One region of the Solibacillus sp. FSL W7-1436 genome, then DNA from elsewhere that is predicted to be linked to it. Evidence: riboswitches for the same ligand, from Rfam matches in the RefSeq annotation. Region 1 holds a riboswitch; each other region holds the start of a gene.
The links. A riboswitch is a leader RNA that binds a small molecule or an ion and turns the genes downstream of it on or off. The one in region 1 is predicted to bind S-adenosylmethionine.

Region 1 (5,662 bases):
TTTTAATGAACATCATTTAGTTGTAGATGTCGCCGATTCGTCCGATGAATTAACTTATTCGTATGAAAAATAAATGCCCTGTTCCCGCTTCCTAATACGAACAATTTGCCGCTCAAAAAGTTCAAATGTTTCGAATTTATTGTAAATCCATTTTTGCCGATTCAATCGTTATAATGAGTAAGGATTATATCGAGGATTGATGAGGGATTACATGTGAAAGTGAAACAGGAATTTTATTGGCGCTGCGTATTTTTCATCGCAGGCATCATTGTTTTATCATTAGGCGTCGCATTGACGATTAAAGGCCAAATACTTGGCGTCGGGTCGTGGGATGTCCTTCATATCGGACTGCAAAAAAACTTAGGCTTAACGGTCGGTATGTGGTCGATTATTTTAGGCTTGCTCATTCTGGCTGTCGATACGTTTTTCACGAAAAGATTGCCGAAAGTCGGAACTTATTTGGACATGTTCCTGACAGGGATTTTTATTGATATATTTTTGATTGTATTACCGGATGCGAATACGCTGTTGGAACAAACGTTGGCGTTTGCTGTCGGCGTAGTCCTGCTGGGCTTCGGCTGCGGAATGTATATGGTCGCAAACCTTGGTGTAGGACCTCGTGATACGCTAATGCTGCTGTTAGTGCACCGTCTCGGCTGGAGTGTCAACCGCGCACGTACGACAATGGAAGTAACGGTTGCCGTATTAGGGTTTGTATTGGGCGGACCAGTCGGAGTCGGTACGGTATTTATGGCGTTCGGCTTAGGGCCTGTCGTACAATGGGCGCTCAAATGGAACGGAAAGCTGTTCCACCGCGCAGCAGGTGTCGAAGGCGTTATTATATAAATAATGAGGAGAGCAAACATTATGCGTTTGCTTTTTTTTGTATTTAATTGTTACAATTTTCAAAAAATACTTTCGTAATAATGGAAAAAAGTGCATAGTAATAAGTGGAGGTGTTTTTAAATGATACATATTGAAAATATCCATTTATATCGCAATGACAAACAGATTTTAAACGATTTAAGCTGGCATGTACAAAAGGGACAGCATTGGGCTATTTTAGGGTTAAACGGCTCCGGCAAGACGACATTGCTGAAAGTAATTAACGGCTATATTTGGCCGAATGAAGGTAAGGTCCAAGTATTGGGTGAAACATACGGGAAAACATATATACCGAAACTGCGGACGCGGATCGGCTGGGTGAGCAATGCGATGATCGATAACTTCAACTGGCAGGATAATGCGATTGAAATCGTGCTCAGCGGAAAATTCGGTGCCCTTCGTCTGTTCAATGATGTGACGGAAGAAGAAATCGATCATGCGGTTTCGATCATGAAGCATTTTCACTGTGACCATTTAGCGAATAAATCATTCGAACATTTGTCGCAAGGTGAACGCCAGCGTGTGCAAATCGCAAGGGCGATTATGGCGGATCCGGAAATTCTAATATTGGATGAGCCGTGTGGCGGTCTGGACTTGATCGAACGGGAAAACCTGCTGCAAACGATTGAACAGATTGCAGAAGCAGACAACGGCCCTACCCTTATTTATGTGACGCACCATGTAGAAGAAATTCTGCCTTGTTTTAGCCATGTGCTATTAATGAAAGACGGAAAAAATATCGAAGCCAATGCACGCGAAGTTGTGTTAACAGACGAATTATTAAGCGATTTCTTCGGGCGGGAAATCAGTTTGCAGATCGAACGCGAACGTGCCTGGGTCGCGATTAAATAAAGAAGTTGGAAAATAAGTAAAAGTACCCTTGGATAAGAAGAAAATCCTTATTAAGAAATGGATACTTTTTAAAATTGATTGGAATGGAGGGGAGGCGACTCCTGCGGGAATAGCACGACGCCTGAGACTACAGGCTCAGGCCGTGCCCGCGGAAAGCGTCCGACCCGGAATGGAAATCAATTTTTAACGCTCAGCAAAAAAAGCTATTTTTCTCCTAGAGAAAAATAGCTTTTTGGGTTATGTTCCAGTTTTTAATTTATAAGCATTAAATATGATATTCAATATTTTCATCGACGTAATGCCATTCGTACGGTGTTTCTTGGTATACGTAGTAGTTCAGCCAGTTGTAGAACAACAGATGCGAATGAGCACGCCAAACATTTTTCGGTGCCTGCAGCGGGTCATTATTCGGGAAATAGTTGACCGGAATCTCCGTATTGTCCGGATCCTTCTCCTTATCGCGGAAGTACTCATCCGATAAAGTCGTTGCATCATATTCCAGATGCCCTGTGATCATAATATGTTTATTGTTTTTCGACTGAACGATAAACACGCCAGCATCATCCGAGTAGCTTAGTAGACGCAAGTCAGGGTGTGCCCGCACTTCATCAATCGAAACCGATGTGTGGCGTGAATGCGGTGCCACATACTCATCACTGAAACCCCGTACTAAATCAACGGTTAAATCCGTAATCACATGGGAATAAACACCGGAGCACTTTTTCGGCAATTCGAATTTTCCGATGCCAAAATGGTGATACAGGGCAGCTTGTGCGCCCCAACATATATACATGATTGAAGTGACATGATCATTTGCCCAGTCCATAACATGCGTAATTTCATTCCAGTAGCCTACATCTTCAAATTCCATTTTCTCGACTGGCGCTCCTGTAATAATGAGCCCATCAAAACGACGGTGCTTCACTTGGTCAAACGTCCGGTAAAAAGTATCTAAATGCGATTTGGAGACATTTTTTGATTCGTATGTAGCCGTGTTTAAAAATGTCACATCTACCTGTAATGGTGTATTACCGAGTAAGCGCAGCAATTGCAGTTCGGTTTTCTCTTTTTCAGGCATTAAATTAAACACTAAAATATTTAACGGTCGGATTTGTTGCGTTTTCGCACGGTCTTCCTCCATGACGAAAATCTTCTCTTTTCTAAGCAGCTCACCCGCCGGTAAATGTTTCGGAATATTAATCGGCATTCCACTTTCCCCCTCATAAACTTTTTCAACTATCCTTTAATAATCTGTGGTATTCAGGCAATGCATTGTTTTACGAGCGAAACGAAACCGTTCCGGAACAATATAAAAAGCCCCTCTCAATCCAGCAAAACAGAATTGAGAGGGGCTTTTTTACCCGTTCTTATCTGCCAAGGTTCACACCTTGCTGGAAGTAGCACCTTTCTAGTATGACTAGAGGTTGCTGAAGCATCATAAGGCCAAGTCCCTCCGCTTCTCTTGATAAGACTATTAAATTGTCATTAGTGTATCATGTACTTTATAATTTTGCAATAATTCCAAAAATATTATTTTACTCTTCCTGCAGCTGTTCTTTTTCTATATTGAATAAGATGGTTTCCAGCCGTTCATCCCATACACGTGTCAATGTATTGTATACCCGCACAAAATGCCTGTTTTCCTTTTGATCGAACAGTAAAAAACACAGGACCGGAATATCATTAATCTGAATCGATTCCGTCGAAACAACACTTGTTATATAATGCGGTACTTCATCTTCCGCCACCGGCTGTTCCGAAAGTTGCTGTTGAATAAAATCAACGAGCAACGTCTCTTCAATCGCTTCGATTTCTTCTGTTTCGATTGTCGGGAAAGGCTCCGGAAATTCTTCCAGATCCGCAAATTCCTCCAGGTCACCCCCGAGTGGCTGTTCATGAATCGGGCTGTATTGAATGAAATAACTTGTTTCTTCAAGTTCCTCTTCAAAAATGCCCGATTCCAGCTGTGCTTTCCCTTTGGCAGTAAGTGCAAATTCCTGTTCCTTCACAATCATACCCAGTCGTAACATTTTATTCGTCAAATCATGAATAAATAACAGTTCCACCAATAAAATTTCGGCTAATAGCTCCACATTTTTCAGTTTCGCCTTCTCAAATGAAATGAGCATCATTTTCATCAAAATATCCATGACATTACGCATTACCGGATGATATTTCACTTCCAATGTGTGAATCGGAATGGCATACTGCATTTGTTTTTTGATTTCAACGGGTGGATTTTGGGTGAGTTCTTTCTGCAGCTGTAAAACTGTATTTTGTAAATCCATTCAATCCAATCCCCCTGTTTCTACACAGCAAAATAGCCGTCTTGCTCTTTTACTGTCGTTAATACATGGGCATACATATCCCTTGTTTTCGCGCTCTTTGGACGCTTTGTGAACATTTCGGTACTGCCGACCATAATGAGCAGTTCCCGTGCGCGGGACAAGGCAACATTCAGACGGCGGTAATCTTTCGCAAATCCGATTTCTCCGCGCTCATTGTCATGATTCCGCACCATGCTGACGATAATGACATCCATCTCCATCCCTTGGAATTTATCGACGGATCCTGTACGGATGTGTAAATGCGGTACACTGATTTCCTGGTCGATCAGACGATTGATGCGCTTCACCTGCTCCGCGTAGAATGATATAACACCAACCGATTTTAATGCGTCCTGTGGAATCAGCCCTTGAGCTTTCGCCTGTTCTGTTGCGGCATTTAATTCAAGCAGCTGCTGTTTAATCTGTTCCAGCTCCGCTAAATTGAATAAACTCGAACCTTCTTTCATACGCTCTTCAAAATACGGCTTGGCATTCGGAATATCAAGCCATAGTAAATGGTGATTTCGTGTAATTTTTGATGTTTCAAGGAAATGATCACGTACGGCATCTGAATCCTCCAAACCACATTGCAGCTGTTCGGATTCATTTTCGTAAAACGGTGTGATAGTTGACATAATATTTTTATGCATTCGATATTGGAGTGCGAGCATCGTTTTGTTTTGCGATGGCAAATTGTTATAAAGACGCTCGAACAATGATTCTTCCAGTAACTTTTCAAGCTCCCGTTTTTCTTCAAATGTTGTACTTTCCTTCACAACTTGCTCCAATGTCTCTTCAAATGTCGCATCGCCTACAAGCGGCGGCAGCTGGTGATGGTCCCCAACTAAAATGATTTTTGCGCCTTTTAACATCGGCAACAGCAGTTCCGGCGGTGTTGCTTTCGAAACTTCATCAATAATGACGACATCAAATGTCGGATAGTTGTCCATAAACTCTTTATTGGCCGATGCGACACAAGTTGTGCCGATCACATTGGCATGTTTTACATACAATTTGCGGATTTCGTCCAAGTCATGGGCATTGGCATTTTTCAGCAGACCGTGCCATTCGTTTTGAAGTTCTGCCGTTACCGGAAGCAGACTGATTTTCACTTCAAGCGTCTCGATCTTTTCTGTAAGAAGCCCGATCTTTTCATTTACTTCATTAATCGCCTGCTCAGGGTTCAGTTTTGTCTGCTGTTCAAGTTCTGTCCTGCGTTTTTCAAGCTGCACGCCTTCACTGTTGATTCCTTTAAAGCGCACTGTTAACTGTTCGACCGTCTCCGTACCAAGGGCAATCTGTTCATTTAACACTGCCAGCTCTTCCGCTTTTTTGTTCAGCTGAAGTTCCACTTTTTCACGGTTTTGGCGCTGTGTTTCGGTTTTCATCTGATCCAGTTCATTTGTCGCGAGCAGTTCTTCCAGTTCATCCGTGGAATGGTTTAGCGTAATCGTCGGATCGATTTTTTCATTGATCGCATCCATTTGGGCTTTTACAGCTGTCGCCTCTTCTTCCAGCTGCTGAAGATGCTGTGCTTTCACATCATTTTGTTCTTTGAACTGAAGAATGATCTCCTCTTTCAGCTTTTCGAATATAAG
Region 2 (5,662 bases), 1.5 Mb from region 1:
CCTAGAAGGACATTTGTTTACTGTAAACGGTCAATATTCATTCAAATTTTATTTTTTAAGAGCTAATTTAAGGACTGAGGTGTCATTTTTTCCAGTGATTTCTTGTATTTGGAGCCAAGTAGTGAAAGTGCTTTAGTATTTTCTAATATATTCGGAAATCATCTAATATATTTTAAAATGTTCTAATAAAAGTGCGATCTTCTAATATAAGCGTTCAATGTTCTAATATGGGTCTGAGATGTGCTAATATCCTCGCTCCATCTTCTAATATCGGCCACACTTTTTCTAATATCGCACACCATTGTTCTAATAAAACTGCCGACACCGTTTTCGCACGCGATTTTTGCTACAAAAATTGCATCCCTAAACGCCAAGTTCATCCAAATTCTAATAACATCACCATTTCTTCTAATATCCCCACAACTTCTTCTAATAAACGCTTCTGTTTTTCTAATAAAAGCCATACATCGCCCCCAAAAATTTCAGAAAATAAAAAAACACTAGCAAGGGGGCTCACTAGTGTTCCGGAAATATTTTATACTGCCATGTTTATATCATTATATGCCCGTAAACGATAGGCAGTTAAAATCTTAGTCATGACGATTTCCTCTTTTGCCGAGTAGTCAGGGACCGCGTATGGGCGCTCCACTAACTGAAATTCACCATATTTTAAGAACCACTCTCTGGCCGGCTGTAAAATATGGGCTGTACCATGAATTTTGTATTCCTCGGCAACTTCTTTTACAACATATCCCGCTGTGGCAAGATCGTGAGCTTGTTCAGAGAAAGCACTGTGTCCAAAAACATGCTGCCACATCGTATTCACATCCGCCAAAATTTGCTGGATAGCGCAAGCGTTCACAAATTCCTTTACGTCATTTAGTTCATAAATAATATAGGCAGCTACGTTTTGTGCACTGTATACTTTCCCCATTTTGAACAACTCCTTTTCTTCCCATGATGCTGCAACATCACTTTAAATTTTTCCGGTTGGTAATTTATTATCCCTATTGTATTACTTGGTATTCAATTTGTCAATAAAACTTATAAAAATAGTAGGGATTAATTTTCTAAAAATTGCTTAGCTTTTCGAATGGGAAAAGCTAAGCCTTTTTTTAAGGTATTATGCGTTTGTTTCCACCCCTACTTCAGCTGCAACTTTCGCTAATGCCTGTTCTAAATCTGCGATAATATCTTCTGCTGCTTCTAACCCGATCGATAAGCGAATGAGCTCTTCCGATACGCCTGCAGTTTTTAATTCTTCCGCAGATAACTGTTGGTGCGTTGTACTAGCAGGATGGATAATCAATGAACGGGCATCCCCGACGTTTGCTACATGCGAGAACAATTCCACGTTATCGATTACTTGGCGACCTGCTTCACGCCCACCTTTAATGCCGAACGTAATGATCGATCCGAAGCCGTTTTTCAGATACTTCTTCGCTAAATCATGTGTCGCAAAATCTTCAAAGCCGTTGTAATTTACGTATTCCACAAATGGGTGGTTTCTTAAATACTCGGCAACTTTTTGTGTGTTTTCATTATGACGGACAATACGCAAATGAAGCGTTTCAAGTCCTTGCAGGAAATTAAATGCCGCGTCAGCAGATAATGTTGGACCAAAATCACGCAATAGTTGAACACGAAGCTTTGTCGCAAATGCAGCGCCTGCTGTGTCAATTCCGTAGCGTAGACCGTGGTAAGAAGTATCCGGTTCTGTAAATCCTGGATGTCTTCCTTGCGTCCAGTCGAACTTCCCGGCATCAACGACAATCCCGCCGATCGTCGTTCCGTGGCCGCCAATCCATTTTGTTGCAGAATGAATGACAACATCCGCGCCGAATTCGATCGGATTACTTCCATATGGGGAAGCAAATGTGCTGTCGATTAATAAAGGAAGACCATTGTCATGAGCGATGTTTGCTACCTCTTCGATATCCAGTACTTTCAAGCTTGGATTTCCGATAATTTCAGCGAAGATCGCCTTCGTTTTATCCGTGATTGCCGCTTGGAAGTTTGCAGGATCTGATTCATCCACAAATTTTACTGTAATGCCGTAGCGAGGCAATGTAGTTGCGAATAAATTGTAAGTTCCGCCGTAAAGAGAACCTGCCGCAACAATTTCATCCCCTGCACCTGCAACGTTTAAAATAGAAAATGCCACTGCTGCTGCGCCAGATGAAAGCCCTACTGCAGCTGTGCCCCCTTCTAATAAAGCAACCCGTTCTTCAAAAGCCCCGACTGTCGGATTCATAATACGTGAATAAATATTGCCTGTTTCCTGTAATGCAAATAGACGTTGCGCATGAGCTGTGTCGTTAAATGCATAGGCAGTTGTACGGTACACCGGAACTGCGATTGCTCCTGTTTCCGGGTCTGGCTTTTGACCCCCGTGTAATAATAGTGTTTCTGGTCTTAAGTTTGTCATTTTATTACCCCCAAAAATTTAATCGATGGTGAAATCGGTGTTTTTGAGGAGGATTTTTTAAATGAAAAAAACCCTCTTCAGTTAAGAAGAGGGTTGCGCATGAGCAAGTTTGCCTCCTCTTATCTTTCAAAATGATTGTCCATTTTGTAGGATTTAGCACCTTAGTCAGTTCATCACTTACTGGTTGCCGGGCATCTCAGGGCCTATTCCCTCCGCCGCTCTTGATAAGAGTTATGTGATTTGTGTTCCATCGTTGAGTCTCAGTATAAAACATACTAATCCGATATGTCAACACAAAAAAATTAAAATTTTCAGATTTCTATTCTGATAGCTCTTATCTGTATTTAACGATATGCAAAAGTTCCCTTCCTATGAATTCGAACAGACACTAATAATCGACTTCAAGTAAAATATTGACTAAAATAAGCTTGAAGGCTATACCATTACGTTTAATTACATAAAAGGGAGATGTTCACGTGAATACAAAAGAATTATTACGCAGTCATACATCTGTTCGTAAATATACAGGAGAGGAAATTTCAAAAGAAACGGTCATCGATTTGATCGAAACAGCGCAAATGGCGGCAAGTTCTCATTTTGTACAAGCATACAGCGTTATTTGGGTAACGGATGAAGAAAAGAAAACGAAGCTTGGTGAACTGTCTAAAAACGAATTTCAGTTCAAAACAGCGGGTGCCTCATTCTTGTTTTGCGTAGACTTCAAACGTTTGCAAGTAGCGGGTCAAAAACACGGGGTTGATATTTCTGCTGACACGGCTGAAAACGTGCTTGTAGGGGTAGCAGATGTTGCATTATTTGCCCAAAACTTCGTAATTGCTGCCGAATCAATGGGTTACGGCATTTGCTATATCGGTGGTGCCCGAACAAATCCTAAGGAAATCAGCGAGCTGTTCAATTTACCGGAATATGTTTTCCCGTTATTTGCGATGACGATCGGCACACCGACAAAACGCAATGAAACAAAACCGCGTTTACCGGTAGCTGCAGTATTGCATGAAAATGGTTATGACGTTGATAAGTACGAAACGCTTCTGGATGAGTATGATGGAATTATGGAAGACTATTACAGCAGCCGCTCTTCAAATCAGAAGACGGCAACATGGACGAAACAAATGGCTGATTACTTAGTTGAACAAAACCGTCCGCATATGAAAGACTTCCTCGCTTCACGTGGCTTTACTTGGAAGTAAGCTAATAAAAACCAAAATGCTATTTTTCTCTCTGAGGGAGAAAAATAGCATTTTTTTGCTGAGCGTTAAAAATTGATTTCCATTCCGGGTCGGACGCTTTCCGCGGGCGTGGCCTGAGCCTGTAGTCTCAGGCGTCACGCTAATCCCGCTGGAGTCGCCTCCCCTCCATTCCAATCAATTTTATAAAATAGCCGTTTCTTAATAAGGATTTTCTTCTTATTCAACGGTACTTATACTTCTGCCCAAATTTCTTTATTTATTTCAACCCTTCAATCTGCAATGATTTTACAGGTTGGAAATCTTCACCTGTTTTTGCATACGTAATCGTCGCCTGGTCACCTTCTTGCAAGTAAATCGCAAATGGTGCAACTTCTGTAGAAACGATGAAGTTTTCACCTGTATTCGCCAGGAATGATACGATCGTGAAATCACCTACACGCTCTTTATAAACACGCACGACTTTTACCGTCGCCTTCGCTTCTTCGGCATTCGAAGTACCGTCTACCGTACTTCCGCCACGGCTTAGGGCTGTTTTATAAAGTCTTAACGCTTCATTTGGTGTAGTTCCAAATGCTGAAATTTCAGGATTTGCTGCAGACACGATAAAGTAATTTTGCAGGAATCCGTTCGCATCAAGTACAGCTGACAGCCAGCTTGCTTCACCGTAGAAGTTGTAAAGGATCGGCATTTCGCCTTCCCATTCTTTTTCGATGAATTTTTTCTCGATAATTTCAAGAGCCCCTTGTGAATCCATATAAGACTCTTCCAGGTTTCCGGTATAATACGTTGCTTCTCCGGTACGTGCATGTGTCAATGCATAGCCGAGCATCGAGTCAACGCCCTCTTTCGGACTTGTAAAATCAGTGAAATAATACATTTCCCCGTCTTCCATAAAGATCGGACTTACATTTGCTTCCGTACCTTCATCACTCGGCAGCTTAACATCCTTTTTGCCGACAAGACTGTTCCAGAAGCCGTGCACATAGTTACCGTAATAACTGTTTTGCAAACTTACCGCTTCCGGTGATACAGCACCGTCGATAAATGCCGGTACATCTGCAATCGCAATTTTTTCTGTTGCTCCTGTTTCCGCATCAACAAGTACAATTCCTTTTACATCAAAGCCGTTACGTGCCGAAATAAATTCGCCGTAAGAACGGATGTAATATGGTTTTCCATCTTCATCAATTTCCAGCTGCGGATCACCATAGAAAATTAAAGATGGGTTTTGAAGACGAATATGACGCTCCAGGTTTTTATTTAAATAAGCAGATGGAACATAGCTCATTTCAGCCTTCACAAACTTTGGATTATCGCTTGAATCTGTAGCACTCATCGTGAAATAACCAGGTGTTGTTTTCCCGTTGAACCACTTAAAGAACCCTGAAAACTCAACAGGTGCAATGTAAACATACTGATCATTCACTTTTTGAATTTGCAGATTCCCTAATTCATAGTAGCTTGTGTTCGGCACCTGTCCAAACGCTTTTTTCATTTTGTTTTTAACGAACTTCGGCGGTACACTTGCCGGTGTTTTCGTTTCGTCAAACGCCGATATTTCCGTTTTTTCTTTCATCTCAGAAGATTTGAATTTTTCATCTGCATTTAAAAATGGTGCGCTTACTAAATAGCCGATCCCAATAATGCCGACAAGCACAATCGCAGATTTAATTTTTTGCTCCTTACCGACTGCAAAGATTGCCCCGATAATCGCTACAACAGGTATTACATATAAGAAAATCGTCCAGCTTAGATCGATTTTGGAAATATATACTGTTAAAAATACTGAAACAAAACTTAGTATAAATGTTGTAATGAATAAACTCGTAAATGTTTTTGATGAAAGCTCCTTATTGCGCACCTTTTTTGATAACGGCATTAATAATAATGTGATCAAAAGTGCTCCAATTGCCGTTATTAGCAATAATTGTCCCATAACAATCACCCTCTCTTACTTATTATGTACGAATAACCTTCCAAAAAGATTCATAAACAAGTAAAACTGCATAACTTCTGGCATAAT
Region 3 (5,662 bases), 2.8 Mb from region 1:
ATTTCCGTTACAATATAGGGAAATCCAGGGCAAAAAGGAGTACTTACATGACAGTAAAATTCATCCAATATCCGAAATGTACAACTTGTAAAAAAGCGCAAAAATGGCTAGACGAGCAAGGTGTGGACTATGAAAATATTCATATTGTTGAGCAGACACCATCTAAAGAGGAACTTAAAGCAATTTACGAAGCAAGCGGAGTGCCTTTGAAGAAATTCTTTAATACTTCGGGCATGAAATATCGTGAATTAGGCCTGAAAGATAAACTGCCGACAATGTCCGAAGATGAGCAATTGGAGCTATTAGCATCGGATGGTATGTTAATTAAGCGACCGCTCGTTACAGATGGAAAAAAATTAACTTTAGGATTTAAGGAGTCTGACTTCTTAGAAACTTGGAAATAAACAGTTATTCACATTGTATTTCCGAACGAAATATGGCAAAATGAACTTGATTGTACTACATATATTATGGAGGTTTTCGAATGAGCACACCAAAAGAGTTACGTTATTCAAAAGAGCATGAATGGGTTAAAATTGAAGACGGTAAAGCGACAATCGGTATTACGGATTTCGCACAATCTGAACTGGGCGATATCGTATTCGTAGAATTACCTGAAGTAGGCGATGAAATTTCAAAGGATCAGCCTTTCGGTAGTGTAGAATCTGTTAAAACAGTTTCTGAACTATATGCACCACTTTCTGGTAAAGTTGTAGCAATCAACGAAGAATTATTGGACAATCCAGAATACGTAAACGAATCTCCATACGGCAATGCATGGATGGTTACTGTTGAGTTAACTAGTGAAGCTGAAGTTGAAGAATTATTAGACGCAGATGCTTACACTGCATTAATCGAACAATAATATGAAACACTAAAGCCTTCTAATTAAAGGTTTTAGTGTTTTTTTGTTATTCTATATATAAAGGTGACGGATGAAAGGAAGCGTGTATGGATGGGAAAATGCATCGTTGTTGAAGGTCGTGCCGATAAAATGAGATTACTTCCGATATTAGCTGAGGACGTGACGATCATATGTACAAATGGCACAATAAGCGAAGTCAATTTGATTGATTTATTGGAAGACTATGAGCAAGATGAAATTATCACGATGTTTGATGCAGATAAAAACGGTGAAAAGTTACGTAAACTGATGAACCGTGCATATCCCGAAGCGACACAGCTAATCATACCTCATGAATATGTGGAAGTAGAAAAAACACCTACTAAAATCTTAAGGGATATTTTACTACAGGCAAAATTTTTAGTAAAAGAAGGATGACAGTATAATGGAACAATGGACGAAACAGCAGTGGGAACAGAACGTACAACAGCATGATCAGACAGCTTTTTTCTTATATACGCCTATGTGCGGCACATGTGAAGTGTCGGAAAAAATGTTGGATGTAATTGAGAAATTACTCCCAGATTTACCACTTGGTATGGCAAATATCAATTATTTAGGGGATTTGCCATATGAGTTGAAAATTGAAAGTGTACCTTGTTTAATCGTTTCAGACAACGGGGAACTAACGGATAAAATTTATGCGTTTAAATCCGTACCGTTTTTGTATGAAATATTAAAAAAGTAATTGACGTATTCACTTTGTCGTGATAAAGTAACATTCATAATAATAAAACTTAATAACGTTACTCTTATAAAGAGAGGTGGAGGGAAGTGCCCTATGAAGCCCGGCAACCAGCGTTTACGCAAAGGTGCCAATTCACACAAAGTTTAAACTTTGAAAGATGAGAGAACGGTTTACCGTATAAATGTATGTGAAACCTTTCTACTTGTCATGGTAGAAAGGTTTTTTTCATTCAACGGAGGTTTTGGATGAAAAAGAACATGATTTTGAAATAGCAAGCAGGTTATTTCGATTTAGAAGGAGTACAACCGATGATTGATATACAAAATATTACTAAAGTGTATAACACGAAAAACGGTAAACTTACGGCAGTTGATAATGTAAGCTTATCGATTAACAAAGGAGAAATATACGGTATTATCGGCTACAGTGGTGCCGGTAAAAGTACAATGATCCGCCTGCTGAACGGTTTGGAAAAGCCAACAACAGGGTCTGTCATTGTAGGCGGCCAGGATATTGCAAAAGCTTCCGGGGCAAAATTACGAGAAGCGCGTCAAAAAATAAGTATGATTTTCCAGCATTTCAATCTGCTCTGGTCCCGTACAGTCGAAGAAAATATCGCATTCCCACTTGAAATTGCAGGTGTTTCAAAAGCTGACCGTGAAAAGCGAGTAGAAGAGCTGATTGAGCTCGTTGGTTTAAAAGGAAGAGGGAAAGCATATCCTTCACAGCTGTCCGGCGGTCAAAAGCAGCGTGTGGGCATTGCAAGAGCGTTGGCAAACAACCCGGAAGTGCTTTTATGTGATGAAGCGACTTCAGCGCTTGATCCGGAAACAACGGATTCCATTTTGGAATTACTGCTCGATATTAATAAAAACATCGGTCTTACAATTGTACTCATTACACATGAAATGCATGTTATCCGCAAAATCTGTAACAGAGTAGCGGTAATGGAAGCCGGAAAAGTTGTGGAGCAAGGTGATGTATTGCAAGTGTTCCAGCATCCTCAAGCACCAATTACGAAAAACTTCGTATCACAGGCTTCTGGTGAAACGCAGGAAACACAAGCATCACTAGAACAAATTTTTGCCAACTATCCAGGAGGCAAAATCGCCAAATTAATATTTGCCGGGGCAACGACAGAACAGCCTGTCATCTCGCAAATGATCAAGCAATTTGACGTAGTTGTAAATATTGTCCATGGTAAAATCTCGAATACAACGGGCGGTTCATTCGGTACATTGTTTATTCATATCAATGGCGAACCGAAAGCAGTCGCGGAAGCATTAAGCTTTTTAGCGAAACAGGAAATTCAAACGGAGGTGATTGAGCATGTTTAATCAATTATTTCCGAACGTCGACTGGGGTAAAATGCTCGAAGCAACATATGAAACAATTTATATGACGGCTGTTGCGACAGTCATCACATTTATACTCGGACTTCTGATTGGGATTGTCTTATTTTTAACGAGCGACAATCAATTATGGGCAAATAAAATTGTCCACTTTTTAACAGGATCATTCGTAAATATTTTCCGGTCGATTCCATTTATCGTCCTGATCATTTTATTGATTCCGTTCACAAAGTTTTTACTTGGAACAATCCGTGGCGCAAATGCAGCATTGCCTGCGCTAATAATCGGTGCAGCACCGTTTTATGCGCGCATGGTATTAATAGCATTGAGAGAAATTGATAAAGGTGTCATTGAAGCGGCCCGATCAATGGGAGCGAAAACTTCTACTATTATTTGGAAAGTGCTGATTCCGGAAAGCTTACCAGCATTAATTTCAGGTATTACGGTTACAGCTGTCGCTTTAGTAGGATATACAGCAATGGCCGGCATTATCGGTGCGGGCGGCTTAGGTAACCTGGCATTCCTTGACGGTTTCCAGCGTAACAGGACAGATGTGACATTGATGGCAACGGTTTTAATTTTAGTTGTCGTATTCATCATCCAGTATATTGGGGATTTCATTACAGCAAGAGTGGACAAACGATAGTTAGTGGCTTCTAAGGCCGTAATTATAAATATTGGTGCATCGAAACAATATGGACGCAAACTTTAAAAAAGTGCGCGTCTATAAGATGAATAATCAGAATATAAAAAAGGTTTCGATAAACTGAACAAACTAAAAAAAGGGTAGGTAAAACAAATGAAGAAATTATTATCAAGCGTTATTTTAGGAGCTTCTGTGCTTGCTTTAGCGGCATGTGGAGGAGAAGATGAAAAATTAGTAGTCGGTGCTTCAAATACACCACACGCAGTTATCCTTGAAAAAGTTAAACCAATTTTAGAGGAACAGGGCATTGAGCTGGAAATCAAAACTTATACAGATTACGTACTTCCAAACCAGGATTTAGATAACGGTGATTTGGATGCAAACTACTTCCAGCACATTCCATACTTCGAAGCACAAAAAGCTGATTTCGATTATGACTTTGCGAATGCTGGCGGTATTCACATCGAGCCAATCGGTGTTTACTCTAAAAAATATTCATCTTTAGAAGAGCTTCCTGAAGGTGCAACAATTTTACTTTCTAACTCAGTAGCAGACCATGGTCGTATGCTTTCATTACTTGAAGCACAAGGTTTAATTAAGTTAGCTGAAGGTATCGATAAAACAAAAGCGGAAACAAAAGATATTGTAGAAAATCCGAAAAACTTCGTATTCGATGCAAACACTGCAGCTGAATTATTAGTGCAAATGTATGAAAATGAAGAAGGTGATGCTGTATTAATCAACTCTAACTTCGCGATCGATAACGGCATTAACCCATTGGAAGATTCAATTGCAATCGAATCTAGCGAATCACCATATGTAAACATTATCGCAGTAAAATCAGGTGAAGAAGATTCAAAAGAAATTAAAGCATTAGTAGATGCATTACGTTCAAAAGAAGTTCAAGACTTTATCGTTGAAGAGTGGGGCGGCTCTGTAGTACCTGTTTCAGGCGAATAAAATAAACAAAAAACCATTTTCTCTCTTCGCGGAGAGGAAATGGTTTTTTTCTGGATAAATACGTAGGTTGCACTTTATCTGATGGAATCTCTACTTCTATGCAAATCTTTTATTGGAATCTTGATAATCGTGAATAAAAATTGGATATAAATTTGACGAATACTTCTTCTGATGGGGCGAGATCTCTTGTCGTTGGCGCAATGATGCCGACTGTGCGTCTTATATTAGGAATGGCGATCGGCACTTTGACCGTCATACGCGGAGTCGAATCATAGAGTGAACTTTCCGGTAAAAGTGTCACACCGATTCCTGCTGCCACAAGCCCTTTTAAAGCATCCATATCTTCTCCCTCGGAAGTAATATTCGGAATGAAGCCTACAGAGCGGCATGCATCAACAGCCACTTTGTTTAAAATATAACCTTCCGGAAAAAGTACAAACTGGTCATTACGCAAATCCACAAGGTTAATCGAGTCTTTTTTTGCCAGTGGATGTGTTGCGGGCAGCAAAGCATGAATGTTTTCGCTGAACAGCACGGTCGTATTGATTGCTTCGTCTTTTGGCGGTAATGGTCCGAGCAAAGCTAAATTAAGCTCGCGGTTTTTAACAGCATCGATCAAAAATTTATAGGATCCCTGGCGCAACTGGAAGGAAATTTCCGGGTATTCTTTTTTAAAAGCCGAAATGACGGTCGGCAATACATAGCTTGCCAAACTGGTAGGAAAACCAATTTTAATTGTCCCTTTTGCCGGGTCCAAATATTCTTCTACCTGCTTTGCAGCAAAATCAATTCCCTTGAGTGCGGTAATACAATGTTCCAAAAAAATCTTCCCGACCGGCGTCAACTTTACGTTACGCCCAATTCGCTCAAAAAGCGGTGTGCCGAGCTCTTCTTCCAAGTTGGCGATTTGCCTGCTGATTGCAGACTGGGCAACGTGTAAATGCTCAGCTGCTTCAGAAATATGCTCCCGTTCTGCCACCTCTACAAAGTAACGTAACTGTCTTAATTCCACAATTTCCACCCCATTCATCTAAAAAGTAGATTGTTTATATCCAAACTATATATTGTTTATATTATTTCGAAAACTTTAAAATGTAAATACAGGATTGAAA
Region 4 (5,662 bases), 2.9 Mb from region 1:
TGAAACATTCGTTTCAGCGATATAGTAGTATGCCATTAATGTAGTGAAGGCAAACAGGAATAACGAAACTGCGACAAACCCTGAACCGAAGTTATTTAAAGCAGGGAATGCATCATTTACCGCCGCTTGCGTAAAGCCTGAATACGTAATCGACTCATCCATTTTTGCTTCGATCAGCGCTCCGTCTTGGCTACCCTCATGGACATTGTATGTACCCATGAATAAAATCATTAATGCTGTTGCAGAACATACTAAAATTGTATCAATATATACAGAAGCTGCCTGCACTAAGCCTTGCTTTGCAGGATGCGAAACTTCTGCCGCTGCCGCCGGGTGAGGACCTGTACCCTGACCTGCTTCGTTTGAGTAGATGGCACGTTTTACGCCCCAGAAAATCGCACTACCGATCATGCCGCCAAATACAGCGTCTGTAGCGAAAGCACTACGGAAAATTAAACCTAATACTTCAGGCACAGCTGTAATATTCATAATAATAATAATACCTGCTACTAACAAATAAGCTAATGCCATAAATGGTACTAAAATTTGCGCTGCATTTGCAATTCGCTTAACACCACCAAAAATTATGACTGCTAATAAAAGAACTGTAATAAGACCTGTAATCCATGGTTCAATACCAAATGCATTATCAACTGCACCAGCAATGGCATTCGCCTGAACACCAGGCATTAAAAATGCAACAGATGCAATCATTGCAATGGCAAAAATAATACCTAATGCACGAATACCTGTTGTCTTTTCAATATAGAATGCCGGACCACCACGATATAGTCCATCTTTTTTCTCTTTGTAGATTTGCGCTAATGTCGACTCCATATACGCCGTTGATGCTCCGATAAAGGCTGTCACCCACATCCAGAACACTGCACCCGGACCACCGAAAGCGATTGCTGTTGCTGTACCTACGATATTCCCCGTACCTACACGACCCGATAACGCGATCGATAGTGCTTGGAACGAAGATACACCTGCTTCCGACTTTTCTCCCTTAAACATTAATTTGAACATGTCACCAATTAACCTGACCTGTGCAAATTTTGTAAGGATTGAGAAGAACAAACCAACGATTAAAATACCGTAAATCATTACTGGACCCCATAAAATATCATTGGCCCATCCTACAAAATCATTCAAAAAATCCATATTATACCCCCTTGTTGAAATAATGTATTAATTCGAAATTTAGTATATTACAAATATTCCAAAATTTCGATATATTTTTTTATTTTAAAAAAATAAACCTAACAAATTGCAATTTTGTTAGGTTTATTTCTACTCAATAATATAGCCTAAATCTCTTAAAACATTGTTAATATAATCGATCGTAAATTTGAATACATCTTCCCGTTCCAATTCAAAATACAGGCTATGAAGGCAGCCTTTCCACTGCTTGTAATGAAACTCGGAAAGCGTATGCTCGGTAATCCACTTTCTTGTTGTAACGATATCTGTTACTCTATCATTTTCACCCGTCATTAATAACACCGGAATGTCCGGAAACTTCAATTCAGGGTTACGGATTGTGCGGGTCATCTGCTGCCAGTCGCGATACCATTTTACTGTTACCATACTCGTTAACGGCAACTGTTCTTTCAGCTCCATCAATACATCTGTATTACGTGTAAGATGGTGAGGCTCCAACTCATGCTTCAGCTTCACATTCGATGTAATGGCGCTGAAGCTTGATAAAGCATTCGACAATTTCCCCGGCGCCAGCTTTAAATTAAACCAAGGTGATGTTAAAACAACACCCGCACATTCTATTTTATTGTTTTGGAGCACATACGTGGCTATTGCTGCACCCAGCCCATTTCCGACGATAAAAAGCGGTAAGTTATATTCCAGTGCCACTTTCAACAACACTTTTGTGTACTTGTAGTATTCTTTAAAATCCTCATCATGATACTTTGTATACTTTCCCTGTTCTCCATGTCCCGGCAAATCTCCCATTACAACATGAAAGTGGGAACTGCGGAACTTTTCGATTAACCATGCGTACCACCGATGATGTTCATATGCGCTATGAAGAATAACGACTACGGCTTTCGGTTGTTGCTCTGTTTCCCATTTCCACATGGCCATACTCCTTACATATAAATTATTTTTATGTCATACTCATGAGACCTTTAAATTATGGTCAGATTTTGCCAAGCGTCAAAAAATTACGATATTACTCTTTCTTTAACTTCGGCATCATTATATTACTATTTATTTGTTTAATTATAATACAATCCAGTTTAAAAGAAATGTTAATTGAAAAATCTTCACGTTTTGTTACGATATCTATAGATTTATCTACAATTTTATAGAAGAAATGAGGAATTGAAAATGATTTACCCTTATAAGGATAAAATACCGACGATCCACCCATCTGCATTTATTGCCGACTATGCCACAATTACCGGTGATGTAACAATAGGAGCCGAAACTTCAATCTGGTTTAACACGGTTATTCGCGGTGATGTCAACAAAACAATAATCGGCGACCGTGTCAGCATCCAGGATTTGAGCTGTCTTCACCAAAGTCCCGCTTACCCTCTCATTATTGAAGATGAAGTAACAATAGGTCATCAAGTAACATTACATAGCTGTACAATTAAGAAACGCGCTTTAGTTGGTATGGGTTCCATCATATTGGACGGGGCCGTAATTGGCGAGGGCGCATTTATCGGTGCCGGCAGTCTTGTACCACCGGGAAAAGTGATTCCTCCCAATTGTTTGGCGATGGGACGCCCGGCAAAAGTTGTTCGTGAAGTAACTGCAGAAGACCGCGCGGATATGGATCGGATTATTTCCGAATATGTGGCGAAGGGTCAATACTATAAATCACTTCAGAAATAATTACACACTCATATATTGTTTAACATAATCTCTACCTATTATATAGGAAATTCAATGGAAATTATAAAAAAGGAGCACTCCATCTAACTGGATGCTCCTTTATTTTATATTAAATTCCTGCTTTTTCTTTCAATTCAGCTGCTTTATCCGTATTTTCCCATGGCACATTTAAATCTGTGCGACCGAAATGTCCGTAAGCGGCTGTTTGCTTATAGATCGGGCGACGTAAATCAAGCATTTTAATAATGCCTGCAGGACGTAAATCAAAGAGCTCACGAACCCAGTTTACGATTTGTGATTCTGCTACTTTTCCTGTACCGAACGTATCAACCGCGATTGATACAGGTTGTGCAACACCGATTGCATAAGCCAATTGTACTTCAGCACGGTCAGCTAAGCCAGCTGCTACAATGTTTTTGGCAACATAACGTGCTGCATATGCTGCAGAACGGTCAACTTTCGTTGCATCCTTACCAGAGAATGCCCCGCCACCGTGACGTGCATAACCGCCGTAAGTATCAACAATAATTTTACGGCCTGTAAGACCTGCATCTCCTTTAGGTCCACCGATTACGAAGCGGCCTGTCGGGTTGATGAAGTACTTTGTAGCTTCATCCAATAAATGTTCAGGAACTACCGGCTTAATAACGCGTTCTTTAATGTCTGATTGGATTTGTTCCAATGTTGCTTCTTCATCGTGCTGTGTTGAAATAACGATTGTATCCACACGAACAGGCTCATTGTTTTCATCATATTCGATTGTCACTTGTGTTTTACCATCCGGACGTAAATATTCCAATTCACCTGATTTACGTACTTCTGTTAAACGACGCGCTAATTTGTGGGCTAAAGAAATAGGCATCGGCATAAGTTCCGGTGTTTCGTTACATGCATAACCGAACATTAAACCTTGGTCGCCTGCACCAATTGCTTCAAGTTCATCTTCCGTCATTGAACCTTCACGCGCTTCCAATGCCTGGTCAACACCTTGTGCAATGTCAGGTGATTGCTCCCCTACTGCTACCAGTACAGCAAGATTCTCAGCATCAAAGCCGTACTTACCGCGTGTATAGCCGATTTCTGCTACTGTATCGCGGATAATCCCTTTCATATCTACATACGTAGACGTTGTAATTTCACCAGATACTAATACTAAGCCTGTTGTTACCGTAGTTTCACAAGCTACACGTGCATTTGGATCTGCAGCTAAAATAGCGTCTAAAATGGCATCCGAAATTTGATCACAAATTTTGTCCGGATGTCCTTCCGTTACACTTTCTGATGTAAACAGTCGACGATTTGTCATGTCATTTCCTCCTAAATCACTTTGGCAATTGTTTTTTATTGATACGGTACTCATTACCCATGTCCGTTATATTGCAGAATTACGCAAATGCGTATCCGCTTTTTTAACGTCAAGCTATATTTGCTTTAACACGAGGGTCTGAAAGGCTGTAACTATATAATTTTCGCTCAGTACGAAATTGTAAAACAAAATAAAAAAAATCCTTTCTCTCATAGCCGTGTTCATCACACGTGAGGAAAGGATATTACGTTTCGTTACCTTTCACTCTTATCGTTCAAGGGAAATTTTGCCCTTGCATCAGGTTGGCACCAACACGTATATAATATACGCAGGTTGCCGGGTTTCATAGGGCCTGCCCCTCCACCAGCTCGGGATAAGAGTATCCGTTCAATTAAACATCTTACGCAAAAAAACAAGTACTGTCAACAAATTTTGACTTTTTTCGAACCGCCAAAATTTACGAAAAAAATAATTTGCAATTAGTATAGATTATTTCGCTTAATGTGTTATACTATTTTTGAATTAGGAATCAACTCCCCTCTATAAGGGAATACTATAAAAAAGGATGGTATTTAATAGATGAATTCGGTAGAAATTGCTAACGAGCTGAAAGAACTTTTAAACGGGGAAAACATTAAAACTCAATTATCTGTTCCGCAATTAATTGAAAAAGCGACATCACGCGGAGAAGCAACGCTAACTGTTGAAGGTGCTTTGCGCGCTGAAACAGGCAAATATACTGGCCGCTCTCCTAAGGATAAATATATAGTAGAAGAAGAAATTTCAAAAGACAAAATCGATTGGGGTAAAGTAAACCGTCCGATCTCAGCAGAAGTATTTGATAAACTTTATGTAAAAGTTTTAAATTACTTAAAAGAACGTGACGAGTTATATGTATTCAATGGTTTTGCTGGTGCAGACAAAGAGTCTCAATTATCTATTAAAGTAATTAACGAATATGCTTGGCATAACCTATTCTGTCATCAATTATTCATCCGCCCAACAGCAGACGAATTGGCTAAACACGCTGCCGAGTTTACAATCGTATCTGCGCCAAACTTCAAAGCAGATCCGGAAGTAGACGGTACTGGATCGGAAACATTCATTATAACATCTATCGAAAAGAAAATCATCTTAATCGGCGGAACTGAGTACGCAGGTGAAATGAAGAAGTCAATCTTCGGTATTATGAACTACTTGTTGCCTGAACAAGGTATCTTCCCAATGCACTGCTCTGCCAATGTTGGTGAAGAAGGCGATGTAGCATTATTCTTCGGTTTATCTGGTACAGGGAAAACAACTTTATCAGCTGACAAAGACCGTAAATTAATCGGTGATGATGAGCACGGCTGGTCTGACAACGGTGTATTCAACATTGAAGGTGGTTGCTACGCAAAAACAATCAACCTATCTGCTGAAAATGAGCCTGAAATTTACAATGCGATCCGCTTTGGTTCAGTTCTGGAAAACGTTGCAGTAGACCCTGAAACACGC

Region 2: another riboswitch for S-adenosylmethionine. It lies ahead of MKX73_RS08700 (O-acetylhomoserine aminocarboxypropyltransferase/cysteine synthase family protein); the one in region 1 lies ahead of metA (homoserine O-acetyltransferase MetA).
Region 3: another riboswitch for S-adenosylmethionine. It lies ahead of MKX73_RS02225 (methionine ABC transporter ATP-binding protein); the one in region 1 lies ahead of metA (homoserine O-acetyltransferase MetA).
Region 4: another riboswitch for S-adenosylmethionine. It lies ahead of metK (methionine adenosyltransferase); the one in region 1 lies ahead of metA (homoserine O-acetyltransferase MetA).

The regions. Positions count from the first base shown of each region.
Region 1 covers NZ_JBBOWV010000001.1:3,215,163-3,220,824, reverse strand. The annotation lists gene MKX73_RS15905 (HesB/YadR/YfhF family protein) at 1-73, shown strand, start outside; gene MKX73_RS15900 (YczE/YyaS/YitT family protein) at 220-846, shown strand; gene MKX73_RS15895 (ABC transporter ATP-binding protein) at 967-1,737, shown strand; gene metA (homoserine O-acetyltransferase MetA) at 2,003-2,944, opposite strand; SAM riboswitch class I at 3,102-3,209, opposite strand; gene MKX73_RS15885 (nucleoside-diphosphate sugar epimerase) at 3,273-4,025, opposite strand; gene MKX73_RS15880 (AAA domain-containing protein) at 4,046-5,662, opposite strand, start outside.
Region 2 covers NZ_JBBOWV010000001.1:1,732,532-1,738,193, reverse strand. The annotation lists gene MKX73_RS08710 (hypothetical protein) at 183-464, opposite strand; gene MKX73_RS08705 (hypothetical protein) at 536-934, opposite strand; gene MKX73_RS08700 (O-acetylhomoserine aminocarboxypropyltransferase/cysteine synthase family protein) at 1,124-2,428, opposite strand; SAM riboswitch class I at 2,545-2,659, opposite strand; gene nfsA (oxygen-insensitive NADPH nitroreductase) at 2,905-3,639, shown strand; gene MKX73_RS08690 (hypothetical protein) at 3,896-5,575, opposite strand.
Region 3 covers NZ_JBBOWV010000001.1:429,207-434,868, reverse strand. The annotation lists gene MKX73_RS02245 (arsenate reductase family protein) at 48-404, shown strand; gene gcvH (glycine cleavage system protein GcvH) at 485-865, shown strand; gene MKX73_RS02235 (toprim domain-containing protein) at 956-1,282, shown strand; gene MKX73_RS02230 (thioredoxin family protein) at 1,290-1,592, shown strand; SAM riboswitch class I at 1,654-1,756, shown strand; gene MKX73_RS02225 (methionine ABC transporter ATP-binding protein) at 1,901-2,929, shown strand; gene MKX73_RS02220 (methionine ABC transporter permease) at 2,922-3,590, shown strand; gene MKX73_RS02215 (MetQ/NlpA family ABC transporter substrate-binding protein) at 3,744-4,550, shown strand; gene MKX73_RS02210 (LysR family transcriptional regulator) at 4,660-5,562, opposite strand.
Region 4 covers NZ_JBBOWV010000001.1:347,311-352,972, forward strand. The annotation lists gene MKX73_RS01625 (alanine/glycine:cation symporter family protein) at 1-1,164, opposite strand, end outside; gene MKX73_RS01630 (alpha/beta hydrolase) at 1,294-2,097, opposite strand; gene MKX73_RS01635 (gamma carbonic anhydrase) at 2,350-2,862, shown strand; gene metK (methionine adenosyltransferase) at 2,972-4,168, opposite strand; SAM riboswitch class I at 4,433-4,548, opposite strand; gene pckA (phosphoenolpyruvate carboxykinase (ATP)) at 4,748-5,662, shown strand, end outside.